Regions from separate parts of the Bradyrhizobium brasilense genome, predicted to be linked through region 2. Evidence: predicted binding sites of a transcription regulator. Region 2 holds the regulator's gene; each other region holds the start of a gene.
The links. Region 2 encodes HrcA, which represses chaperone genes, less so after heat shock. Its sites were predicted from a motif close to GTTAGCACTCNCNNNNNGNGAGTGCTAAC; they were not measured.

Region 1 (4,196 bases), 1.3 Mb from region 2:
TGGGGCACAAACGATTGGACCAATTCGTACGCCGCCCAGACGGATCCCTACTTTGGCCAGCCCTACTATCCGGCACGAGCCTACCAAAGGATCAGTCCGTATTACGGATATGCCGGATGGACGGAGTACAAGGCAGCCAATGGTATCGGCTGCGAGCCTGGCACGATGACCAAGATGGCTGACGGCCGCATGTACGTCTGTCAGTGACGTCAGGGCAACGGCATCGCAGAGGGCGGCTCAACGAGCCGCCCTTTTGACTTCGTGGAGAAGCGGACGATCTCGCATGGCGACGGGACACGTCCAGCGTTGATCTACGTCAACATCACCTGACCCTTGCCACGCATATGTTGGACCGCGCCCGAAGCGGCTCGGCACCTTTCGGTTCGCCTGCGATGAGGAGGATCACCATGCATCGGACGAAGATTCTTTCCACCGGGTCGGTGACAGTTACGGGGATCGTGGCCAGCCTCATGCTTGGGGCAGCAGGTGTCGCGCTCACTCCGGCACCGGCCAAGGCCGTGGTTTACTGCACGTATGTCGGTTATCCGCAGGGTTGCGTGGCGCGGGCGGGCGTTGTGCTCAGGCCTCGTCCGGTGGCGCGCGCTGCGGTCCGTCACAATGCGGGCGGCAACCTGAATGGCGGCGTCAATCGGGTTGGCGTGCGGCGATAAGGCCGCGTTTTCGGGTCTCCTTCCCTTCTCCCCTTGTGGGAGAAGGTGGCGCGGATGCAATCCGCGCCGGATGAGGGGTTGTCGCCGCCTACTCAAATCTCGAAAGGGTCACTCGCGAAGAGAGACCCCTCACCCGGATTGCATCTGACGATGCAATCCGACCTCTCCCACAGGGGGAGAGGTGCGCCGACTTTGCGGCGCTATGTCGGCGGATAGCTCGAAGTCCCGCCGTTACGCCCTTGGCGCGCAGCGGACATAGACCATGTTGCCGTAGCGGACCCCGGCGTCCTTGTCGACGAAGCGGGTGATCATGACGCGGCCGTCGAACGAGACGATCTCGCGGTCCTGCTCGCCGGGCGTCGGTCCTGGCGGGCCGATATAGTTCTTGCCGCTCGGGGAACCCTTCAGCCGCAGTTCCTGCGGGGTGGCCTGGTCGGCCAGATGCATGATGACGCCGCCGTTCTGGCCGGCGCCGATCACGTAAGGCTGCTTGCACTGGCCGCGCGCGGCGGCCTCGGTGCGGGCGCGATCGGCGGGATTCTGGAACGAGGCGAGACCCCAGCGGCCGACGATCTCGTCGGCGCGGATGCTCGCGGGCATTTCGGGGGCGACCCCCGGCTCGGCTGGCGCCGGCTCAGGGTTCGACGACAACGACGGCAGGCTCATGCTGCCGCACGCCCCCAAGAGTGTCGTCAGCGCCGAAACAGCCGCGAACCGTGCGACCAATCGCGCGTTGAATGACCTGATCATATGCATCCCCCGACTATGTCCCGGCCGCACCCGTCCTGCAGCCAAGCGTAAAACTTAAGACGGAGCAATGACGTCTGACAAAATTACGTCATCGCTACGATTTGGTTTCTGGTCCACCATCCTATATTGGCCTCACCAAGGCCTTAACCCGTTTGCTTGACAGAAACTGCGCCAAGCCATATTTCCCGGCCCACCATTAGCACTCTCGCACCACGATTGCTAAGAGCGTCGGGCGTCCTGCCCAGCGCCGACCGGGCCGGCATCCAACGCCGGTCCCGATGAACCGGACCTGAAACCGAGCCTCCAAGAGGGAACGTCATGGCTAAATCCACCTTCCGCCCCCTGCACGACCGCGTCGTGGTCAAGCGTATCGATGCCGAGGAGAAATCCAAGGGCGGCATCATCATTCCGGACTCGGCGAAGGAGAAGCCGTCCCAGGGCGAGATCGTCGCCGTCGGCCCGGGTGGCCGCGACGAGGCCGGCAAGCTGATCCCGATCGACCTCAAGGTCGGCGACCGCGTGCTGTTCGGCAAATGGTCGGGCACCGAGGTCAAGCTCGACAACCAGGAACTCCTGATCATGAAGGAGTCCGACATCATGGGCGTGCTGGCGTAATAGGGCCGGCAATTCCAGAACCCGCCGCACCCTCTGCTGTCATGCCCGGGCTTGACCCGGGCATCCATCAATCTTCGCAAGATTTCTCGCAAGGACGATGGATTGCCGGGTCATCTGGCACGAAGACGCACTTCGTGCTTTCGCCCGGCAATGACGAGCGCAGATGCCGGCGCCCGCATCGAAACATTCCAGGAGTTCAAATCAATGGCTGCCAAGGACGTAAAATTCGCCGGAGAGGCCCGCGACCGCATGCTGCGCGGTGTCGACGTGCTCGCCAACGCTGTGAAGGTGACGCTCGGCCCCAAGGGCCGCAACGTCGTCATCGAGAAGAGCTTCGGCGCTCCCCGCATCACCAAGGACGGCGTCACCGTCGCCAAGGAGATCGAGCTCGACGACAAGTTCGAGAACATGGGTGCGCAGATGCTGCGCGAGGTCGCCTCCAAGACCAACGACACTGCCGGTGACGGCACCACCACCGCGACCGTGCTGGCGCAGGCCATCGTCCGCGAGGGCGCCAAGTCGGTCGCCGCCGGCATGAACCCGATGGACCTCAAGCGCGGCATCGACACCGCGGTCGCGGCCGTGATCAAGGACATCGAGAAGCGCGCCAAGCCGGTCGCCTCCTCGTCCGAAGTCGCCCAGGTCGGCACCATCTCGGCCAATGGCGATGCCGCGATCGGCAAGATGATCGCGCAGGCGATGCAGAAGGTCGGCAACGAGGGCGTGATCACCGTCGAGGAGAACAAGTCGCTCGAGACCGAGGTCGATATCGTCGAGGGCATGAAGTTCGACCGCGGCTACCTCAGCCCCTACTTCATCACCAACGCCGAGAAGATGACCGCCGAGCTCGAGGATGCCTACATCCTGCTGCACGAGAAGAAGCTGTCCGGCCTGCAGTCCATGCTGCCGGTGCTGGAAGCCGTGGTGCAGTCGGGCCGTCCGCTCTTGATCCTCGCCGAGGACGTCGAGGGCGAGGCGCTGGCGACCCTGGTCGTCAACCGCCTGCGCGGCGGGCTCAAGGTCGCCGCCGTCAAGGCGCCGGGCTTCGGCGATCGCCGCAAGGCGATGCTGGAGGACATCGCGATCCTGACCGGCGGTCAGCTGATCTCCGACGACCTCGGCATGAAGCTCGAGAGCGTCACGATCAACATGCTCGGCCGCGCCGGCAAGATCGTGATCGACAAGGAGAACACCACGATCGTCAAGGGCGCCGGCAAGAAGAAGGACATCGACGCCCGCGTTGGCCAGATCAAGGCGCAGATCGAGGAGACCACCTCGGACTACGACCGTGAGAAGCTGCAGGAGCGCCTCGCCAAGCTCGCCGGCGGCGTTGCCGTCATCAAGGTCGGCGGTGCGACCGAGGTCGAGGTCAAGGAGAAGAAGGACCGTGTCGAGGACGCGCTGAACGCGACCCGCGCCGCGGTGCAGGAAGGCATCGTGCCAGGCGGCGGCGTCGCGCTGCTGCGCGCCAAGAAGGCGGTCGGCCGGCTCACCAACCCGAATGCCGACGTCCAGGCCGGCATCAACATCGTGCTCAAGGCGCTCGAAGCTCCGGTCCGCCAGATCTCGGAGAACGCCGGTGTCGAGGGCTCGATCGTGGTCGGCAAGATCCTCGAGAACAAGTCGGAGACCTTCGGCTTCGACGCCCAGACCGAGGACTATGTCGACATGGTCGACAAGGGCATCATCGACCCCGCAAAGGTGGTGCGCACCGCCTTGCAGGACGCCTCCTCCGTGGCCGGTCTGCTCGTGACCACCGAAGCCATGGTCGCCGAACTGCCAAAGGACGCGGCGCCGGCAATGCCGGGCGGCGGCGGCATGGGTGGAATGGGCGGCATGGGCGGCTTCTAAGCCTCCCCCATCCCTATCGAGATCGAAGGCCGCCTCCGGGCGGCCTTCTTTTTTGCCGTTTGATTACGATCGGGATGCAAGGATCATCTGATGTCCCGCGACGCCAAATCACTGACGTTGACGCTCGTGCTGTTCTACGCGATCGGCGCGCTGCTTGCGCTCGGCGCCTATGCTCTGGACAGCATCGATGATCTTGCGGTCGTCTTGACGTTCTGGCTTAGGCAAACGCTGACGTTTGTCGTCCTCAGCGCGGGTTATGGCGTCTATTACGTCATTTCGGGTTCTGCCGGTCATCGTCCAAAAGCGCCG
Region 2 (4,196 bases):
CGCCGAGGCGATGACCAATTGGCTCACGACGGTGCTTGGGTTCACCGAACACGTCGTCTACCGCGATGGCGGCGTCATCCATCACGCCGAGCTCGCCTATGGTTCCTCGATGCTGATGCTGGGCCAGAGCCGCGACGACGCATATGGCAGGCTGGTCGGCGACCTCGACAACCGCCGCACCGACTCGATCTATATCGCGGTCGACGATCCCGACGCGCTGCACGCGAAGGTCAAGGCTGCCGGCGCCAAGATCGAGATGGAACTGCGCGATACCGACTATGGCAGCCGCGACTTCGCCTGCCGCGATCCGGAAGGAAATCTCTGGAGCTTCGGCACCTATTGGCCGAAGGCCCGCGAGAAGCCGCGACCATGAGCCCGCGCAATCCGCGAGCTCGCAAACGGGCAGCCGGGATCGGACGGATCAGGCGGTGATGTCGGCGGTCGGGGCGGCCTTGGCGCCGCCCTTGGAGACGCCGACCAGTGCCGGACGCAGGATGCGCTCGCCGATCATGTAACCGGCCTGCACGACCTGCACCACGGTGCCCGACGGCACCGACGGATCAGGCACCTCGAACATGGCCTGCTGGAAGTTCGGATCGAACTTCTCGCCGATCGGGTCGAACTTCTTGACGCCGTTCTTCTCCAGCGCGTTGAGCAGCGAACGTTCGGTCAGCTCGACGCCTTCGATCAGCGCCTTCAGGCCGGGATCGGCGGCTTCCTTGGTTTCGGACGGCACCGCATCGAGCGCGCGCTGCAGGTTGTCGGCGATATCGAGCACGTCGCGGGCAAAGCCGGTGATGCCGTAGGTCTTGGCGTCGGCGACCTCGCGGCGGGTGCGCTGGCGGAGATTCTCCATCTCGGCCAGCGTGCGCAGCGTCCGGTCGCGCGCCTCGGCGAGTTCCTTGGTCAGCGCCTCCGCCGATCCGGCCTCGGGCTCGTCAGGCATGATGTAGGGCTTCGAGACCACGGGCTCACCCGTCGGCGCCGAATTCTCGGTGTTGTCATTGGCCCGGTTCGGATCGGTCATGGCTTGCCTTCTCGAAAACTCGCGTCGGTTCAAATCTTGGGGATTGCTTGCCGGGATATCGTGCTTTGGGCGGCGAAAATCAAGCGCAACATACCGGTCTCGGGAACTGGGATCTCCGGCTTGGGTGAAGAAAACCCGTCAAATGAAAGCGAAATCGCCCCTCCGGTCAGCCGCCCAGCATCTTGCTGACGATGCGCGCGGCATAGTCGACGGTCGGGATCACTCGCGCATAGTTCAGCCGCGTCGGTCCGATCACGCCGAGGACGCCCACGATCCGCCCCTGGGCGTCGCCGTAGGGCGCGATGATGGTCGAGGAACCCGACAGCGAGAACAGCTTGTTCTCCGAGCCGATGAAGATCCGCACGCCCTCGCCGCGCTCGGCGCGGCCGAGCAGATCGATCACGCCGCGCTTGGTTTCGAGATCGTCGAACAGCGACTTGATGCGCTCCAGGTCGTCGAGCGCATGCAGATCCTCGAGCAGATTGGCGTGACCGCGCACGATCAGCTGGCGGTCCTCGCTCTCGCCGCCGGACCAGCTCGCGATGCCCGCCGCGACCACCTTTTGCGTGAGCTGATCGAGCTCGGCGCGGTTTTGCGTCAGTGCCGTCTCGAGCTCGAGCCGCGCTTCGGCCAGCGTCCGGCCGCGGATCCGCGCATTGAGGAAATTGGTCGCTTCGGTCAGGGCCGAGGATGGAACACCCGGCGGCAGCGCCAGGACGCGGTTTTCGACCTGGCCGTCTTCGCCGACCAACACGACCAGCGCCTTTTCCGGCTCCAGCCGGACGAACTCGATATGCTTCAGCCGTGCATTCGACTTCTGCGTCAGCACCACCGCCGCGGCGCGGGTCAGTCCCGACAGCCGCGTCAAGGCTTCGCCGAGCGCGGCCTCGACGGATTGGGCGCGGCCGACGGCAGCAAGCTGGGTCTGGATCGATTGACGCTCGGCCTCGGTGAGGTCGCCGACCTGCATCAGCGCATCGACGAAGAAGCGCAGCCCGAGTTCGGTCGGCAACCGGCCGGCGGAGGTGTGCGGCGCATAGATCAGGCCGAGCTGCTCAAGATCCGACATCACATTGCGGACCGAGGCCGGCGACAGCGGTAATGCGATCAGGCGCGAAATGTTGCGCGAACCGACCGGCTCGCCGGTCGCGAGATAGCTTTCGACGATTTGACGAAAAATGTCGCGCGAACGCTCGTTGAGCTGGGCGAGCCCGGCATGCGGCGCAATCAGGCCAATCGGATCGTGGTGAGTCACACTCCAGTCCCTCACAATTACTGCATAATTTGTCGATCCGGGAGGCCGATGACAAGCATGCATTCGGTCCCCTCGTACCGGACCATACCGGGGCCGAAAACCCTTGCCGCTGCCCCTTCCCGCTCCTACAAGCACGGCCAGCCAATTTTCTCGGATTTCTGGAGGATTTCATGCGGCCAAGCCGCCGTGCACCCGATGAACTGCGTCCCGTGTCGCTGGAACGCGGCGTCGTCAAATATGCCGAGGGTTCCTGCATGGTGAAGTTCGGCGACACCCATGTGCTGGTGACCGCCACGCTGGAAGAGCGGTTGCCGCCGTGGCTGAAGGGCCAGGGCCGCGGCTGGGTCACCGCCGAATACGGCATGCTGCCGCGTGCCACCCTGGAACGCACCCGCCGCGAGGCCTCGGCCGGCAAGCAGGGCGGCCGGACGGTCGAGATTCAGCGGCTGATCGGCCGCTCGCTGCGCGCGGCCGTCGATCTGGAGGCGCTCGGCGAGCGCCAGATCACGGTCGATTGCGACGTCATCCAGGCCGACGGCGGCACCCGCACCGCCTCAATCACCGGTGCCTGGGTGGCGCTGGCCGACTGCATCAACTGGATGAAGACCCGCAACATGCTGAAGACCAACGTGTTGCGCGACAATGTGGCGGCGATCTCCTGCGGCATCTACCAGGGCACGCCGGTGCTCGATCTCGACTATGCCGAGGATTCCGAAGCCGACACCGACGCCAATTTCGTCATGACCGGCGACGGCCGGATCATCGAGGTGCAGGGCACCGCCGAGAAGACGCCGTTCTCGGAAGGTGAATTCCTGGCGCTGATGGCGCTGGCGCGCAAAGGTGTCGCGCGTCTGGTCGACTTGCAAAAGATCGCGGTGGCGTAGTCAGATTGGCCATGCACCGCCGAATCACCGGAAGGCTCGTCATCGCCACACATAATCCCGGCAAGCTTGCCGAGATGCGGGAACTGCTGGCGCCGCACGGCGTGGAGGTGGTGTCGGCCGGCGAGCTCGACCTCGCCGAGCCCGAGGAGACCGGCGACAATTTTCGCGCCAACGCGGCGATCAAGGCGATCGCGGCCGCGAAGGCGACCGGACTGCCTGCGTTCGCCGACGATTCCGGCCTCGTGGTCGACGCGCTCGACGGCGCGCCCGGGATCTACTCGGCGCGCTGGGCCGGCGAGGGCAAGGACTTCATGGCGGCGATGACGCGGATCGAGCGGCTGCTGCAGGAGCGCGGCGCCACAACGCCGGACCGGCGCAAGGCCCACTTCGTGTCGGCGTTGTGCGTGGCCTGGCCCGACGATCATCTCGAGGAGGTCGAGGCGCGCGCCGATGGAACCCTGGTCTGGCCGCCGCGCGGCACCGCCGGCTTCGGCTACGATCCGGCCTTCCTGCCCGACGGCTACACACGGACCTTCGGCGAGATGACCAGCATCGAGAAGCACGGCCTGCCGCCGCTGGGACTCGGCCTGTCGCATCGCGCCCGCGCCTTCGTGAAGCTCGCGGAGATCTGCCTTGAGCCACGCTGACCGAGAAGCCTTCGGCGTCTACGTGCACTGGCCGTTCTGCCTGTCGAAATGCCCGTATTGTGATTTCAACAGCCATGTGCGGCATGCGCCGGTCGACGAGGGGCGTTTCGTGCGCGCGTTCGCCCGCGAGATCGAGACGACCGCCGTGCGCGTGCCGGGGCGGCAGGTGTCCTCGATCTTCCTCGGCGGCGGCACGCCTTCGCTGATGCAGCCGCAGACCGTCGGTGCCGTGCTCGATGCGATCGGCAAGCACTGGACGGTGGCGCGCGATGTCGAGGTCACGCTCGAGGCCAATCCGACCAGCGTCGAGGCGACGCGCTTTCGCGGCTATCGTGCAGCCGGCGTCAACCGCGTCTCGCTCGGCGTGCAGGCGCTCGATGACG
Region 3 (4,196 bases), 1.8 Mb from region 2:
GACCAAATAGCCACTTGAACTCGCCCGCAGGTTGCGGAACATTGTCGCTCTTTGAGAAAAGCTGTTTTCAGGACGATTGATATGAAAAGGTTTTTGCTGGTCGCTGCGGCGCTGTCCGCGGCGGTAGCGTCAACGCCATGTTTTGCGAGAGCCGGCGGGGGCCATTCCTACGGTGGCGGCATAAGGTCCGGCGGTTCGTATCGGGCGGCTCCTGCAATGCGATACGCGCCCGTTTACCGGGCTGCACCAGCGGCGCGGGTCTACGCACCTAAGGTGCACTTCGCTCGTCCTAGGTATGCCGCTCCCAGTCTGTACAGAAGGCCGAGCGCGTATCGGCCAATCTATGTGCCACGCAATCCGGTCTACGCTAATCCGGCCCGCCGAGCCCCAGAGCGGTTCGTGAGGCTTCACGGGCGTACGATAGGCATCCCGGCGCTTGCTGGTCTGACGGCACCCGCAATCATAGACGTACCTGGCGTGGGCGAGATGATCGTTCCCCAGGACGTGTATACGACGATCTACCCTCTCCTTATTTCGGAAGATCAGGCAGACCAGGAGCGCGCATTCATGCTGCTAAAGGAGCGTTCCAAAAGCGATCCGGACAGTCTCTTGCAACAGTCCACAGTTTCCGCACCTCCAATGAAGGACCCCTGCCCGGACTGCCAGGACGACAAGGTTGAGGTGCTGCACACGTGCCGACCGATCGGAGAGTGCGACACGTCCGAACGGTTGGTGAATAGCTCCAGGAATTCAATATACCTGGTCCCCGAGCGCGGCCTGGATCGACGCGGATTGATCTTCTGAAAATCGAAGCTGAAATAGACCTAGTATCCGATCGACTCGCGCCACTGCCAGTTGTTGTATGTCCATTTCCACCAGTGGGAACCACAAACTGCGCTCCGTCGCGGCTTCGGGTCACAAGCAACGGTAGAGGACCGCACACAGAGAAGTCCGGTCCTCTCGCGACAACCGACGCGCGAAAGACTTACGCATCAGATTCTATCTTCACCAAAACTTCCCCGGCGATGATTTCGGGGTCTCCAAGATTAAGGTCATGCAGGCTTGCTTGAACGAAATCCAGCACTTTATCGTTCGCAGCATTGGCGCTTTCGCGGTCCTCGAATATCATCACGGCGACACCGACGCCATCGCCCCCATCCAATACGTAATAAGATCTGAACCCGTGCGATTCCCTTAGGATCTGACCGATGCCGCTTTTGGCGCGGCGAGCAGCATCCGCAACCGAACGAACCTTGGTGTACTTTCGAATGAAGATGTACATCAGCCACCCATGCGTCTCAGTCCTAACCGGCGCATCAAAGCATATTGGGCCTGTGCTGGACTAGGACCTACTTCCGCGTTGGTGCGTCGATTTAGTATGCCCGCAGCCACGTCCGATCCCCCCAAAACAGCCGCGCCAAAGTGAGGGGCACGGTTCAGACACCAAGGGCGAACAGGCGACATGGGTCGAAGCCCTTGCGCCGGAGTGTCACAGACTTATGTGAGAAGCGGTGAGCACTCGCTCATTGCGACTGCCAATCCAGCAATAATCACAAAAGCCAAGGAGGATCGCATGAAATTCCGTCCGCTTCACGACCGCGTCGTGGTCAAGCGTATCGACGCCGAAGAGAAGACTGCTGGCGGCATCATCATTCCGGACAGTGCCAAGGAAAAGCCCTCGCAGGGCGAAGTCATCGCCGTTGGCCCGGGCGGCCGCGATGAAGCTGGCAAGCTGATCCCCATCGACGTCAAGGTCGGCGACCGTGTCCTGTTCGGCAAGTGGTCGGGCACCGAGGTCAAGATCGACGACCAGGAGCTTCTGATCATGAAGGAGAGCGACATCATGGGCGTTCTCACCGGCGTCGCCGGCTCCAGGAAGGCGGCCTAACTCTGACCGCCGCAAACGCTCATCCCTGCCTCGCAGGTGAGAGACGAATTTCAAATCAAGGAGGAAAATATGTCAGCTAAAGAGGTCAAACTGGGCGTCGATGCCCGCGATCGCATGCTGCGTGGCGTGGACATCCTCGCCAACGCGGTGAAGGTCACCCTCGGTCCGAAGGGCCGCAACGTGGTGCTCGAGAAGTCGTTCGGCGCGCCCCGCATCACCAAGGACGGCGTTGCCGTCGCCAAGGAGATCGAGCTCGAGGACAAGTTCGAGAACATGGGTGCCCAGATGGTGCGGGAGGTGGCGTCGAAGGCGGCGGATGCTGCCGGCGACGGCACCACCACCGCGACCGTGCTGGCTGCGGCGATCGTCCGTGAAGGCGCCAAATCGGTTGCCGCCGGCATGAACCCGATGGACCTGAAGCGCGGTATCGACCTCGCGGTCGAAGCCGTCGTTGCGGACCTCCAGAAGAACTCGAAGAAGGTCACCTCGAACGAGGAGATCGCCCAGGTCGGCACCATTTCGGCCAACGGCGATGCCGAGATTGGCAAGTTCCTCGCCGACGCCATGAAGAAGGTCGGCAACGAGGGTGTGATCACGGTCGAGGAAGCCAAGTCGCTCGAGACCGAGCTCGACGTCGTCGAGGGCATGCAGTTCGACCGCGGCTACATCTCGCCCTACTTCGTCACCAACGCCGACAAGATGCGCGCTGAGATGGACGACGCCTACATCTTGATATACGAAAAGAAGCTCTCCTCGCTGAACGAGCTGCTGCCGCTGCTCGAGGCCGTGGTGCAGACCGGCAAGCCGCTGGTCATCGTCGCCGAAGACGTCGAAGGCGAAGCCCTCGCCACCCTCGTCGTCAACCGTCTGCGTGGCGGCCTGAAGGTCGCGGCCGTCAAGGCTCCGGGCTTCGGCGATCGCCGCAAGGCCATGCTGCAGGACATCGCGATCCTGACCGGCGGCCAGGCCATCTCGGAGGACCTCGGCATCAAGCTCGAGAACGTCACGCTGCAGATGCTCGGCCGCGCCAAGAAGGTGATGATCGACAAGGAGAACACCACGATCGTCAACGGAAGTGGCAAGAAGGCCGACATCGACGCCCGCGTTGCCCAGATCAAGGCGCAGATCGAGGAGACCACCTCGGACTACGACCGTGAGAAGCTGCAGGAGCGTCTTGCCAAGCTCGCAGGCGGTGTCGCGGTGATCCGCGTCGGCGGCGCGACCGAAGTCGAGGTGAAGGAGCGCAAGGATCGCGTGGATGACGCGATGCACGCGACCCGCGCGGCCGTCGAGGAAGGCATCCTGCCGGGCGGCGGCGTCGCCCTGCTCCGAGCCTCCGAACACCTCAAGGGCATCCGCACCAAGAACGACGACCAGAAGACCGGCGTCGAGATCGTGCGCAAGGCGCTGTCGGCTCCGGCCCGCCAGATCGCGATCAACGCCGGTGAAGACGGTTCCGTCATTGTCGGCAAGATCCTGGAGAAGGATCAGTACCCGTTCGGCTTCGACAGTCAGACCGGCGAGTACGTCAATCTCGTCAGCAAGGGCATCATCGATCCGACCAAGGTCGTGCGCACCGCGATCCAGAACGCCGCCTCCGTGGCCGCGCTCCTGATCACCACGGAAGCGATGGTTGCCGAGCTGCCGAAGAAGAACGCCGGCGGCCCCGCGACGCCTCCGGGCGGTGGCATGGGCGGCATGGACTTCTAAAGTCCGCGCTCAAGCGATCCAGGAAATGCAAAACCCCGGCAGCGATGCCCGGGTTTTTGTTTGCGCGCAAACTGCCCCGGCGTAGCGCGGCCAATGCCGATGATGCTTCGCACAACCTCACGCCGATACAGGATCCTTCCGCTGCTCGCAGCACGCACATTATGCACAACTCTCTCCATAAATATACGTTGGCTTGATTTGACAATTTCAAAATATTCACCGCGAGAGTCGCAAACCGAACCGACAGTCGCGCCTTCGCCCGGCAGAGTAGTGTCGGGGCGGGATCGAAGCTCACCCAAAACTCAGAATCGAACACGGAGCGTCAGCGCTGGCGTGACGCATGCAAGCGTTGCGAGGAATGCTTTCGCGCGAGAAGGGGACTGCGCCTTGAGTAAAAGTGAAATGAAAGTCACGGTGAACGGCACGAACATCTTCGGAATGCCGTTGTTGGGTTTCCCGAAGATCGCATTGCCCGGAGTGGTCAGCGATCTAGCTGTGGAGAGCCTTGCTCACGCGCGCACAGCCTCTGAACAGATGACCGAGGCGTTGAGCGAAACATACTCGCGCAACGCGGGCGTCGCGACCGATTGCGGGCTCA

Region 1: a site for HrcA is predicted at 1,617-1,645, ahead of QA635_RS36155 (co-chaperone GroES). Genes of this name have one in related genera too.
Region 3: a site for HrcA is predicted at 1,512-1,540, ahead of QA635_RS34085 (co-chaperone GroES). Genes of this name have one in related genera too.

The regions. Positions count from the first base shown of each region.
Region 1 is NZ_CP121669.1:7,832,135-7,836,330, forward strand. It holds gene QA635_RS36140 (hypothetical protein) at 1-207, shown strand, start outside; gene QA635_RS36145 (hypothetical protein) at 408-671, shown strand; gene QA635_RS36150 (hypothetical protein) at 903-1,421, opposite strand; gene QA635_RS36155 (co-chaperone GroES) at 1,740-2,036, shown strand; gene groL (chaperonin GroEL) at 2,241-3,887, shown strand; gene QA635_RS36165 (hypothetical protein) at 3,978-4,196, shown strand, end outside.
Region 2 is NZ_CP121669.1:191,984-196,179, forward strand. It holds gene QA635_RS00880 (VOC family protein) at 1-373, shown strand, start outside; gene grpE (nucleotide exchange factor GrpE) at 422-1,027, opposite strand; gene hrcA (heat-inducible transcriptional repressor HrcA) at 1,194-2,282, opposite strand; gene rph (ribonuclease PH) at 2,453-3,166, shown strand; gene rdgB (RdgB/HAM1 family non-canonical purine NTP pyrophosphatase) at 3,178-3,813, shown strand; gene hemW (radical SAM family heme chaperone HemW) at 3,800-4,196, shown strand, end outside.
Region 3 is NZ_CP121669.1:7,363,556-7,367,751, forward strand. It holds gene QA635_RS34080 (hypothetical protein) at 986-1,282, opposite strand; gene QA635_RS34085 (co-chaperone GroES) at 1,574-1,888, shown strand; gene groL (chaperonin GroEL) at 1,958-3,598, shown strand; gene QA635_RS34095 (phasin family protein) at 4,001-4,196, shown strand, end outside.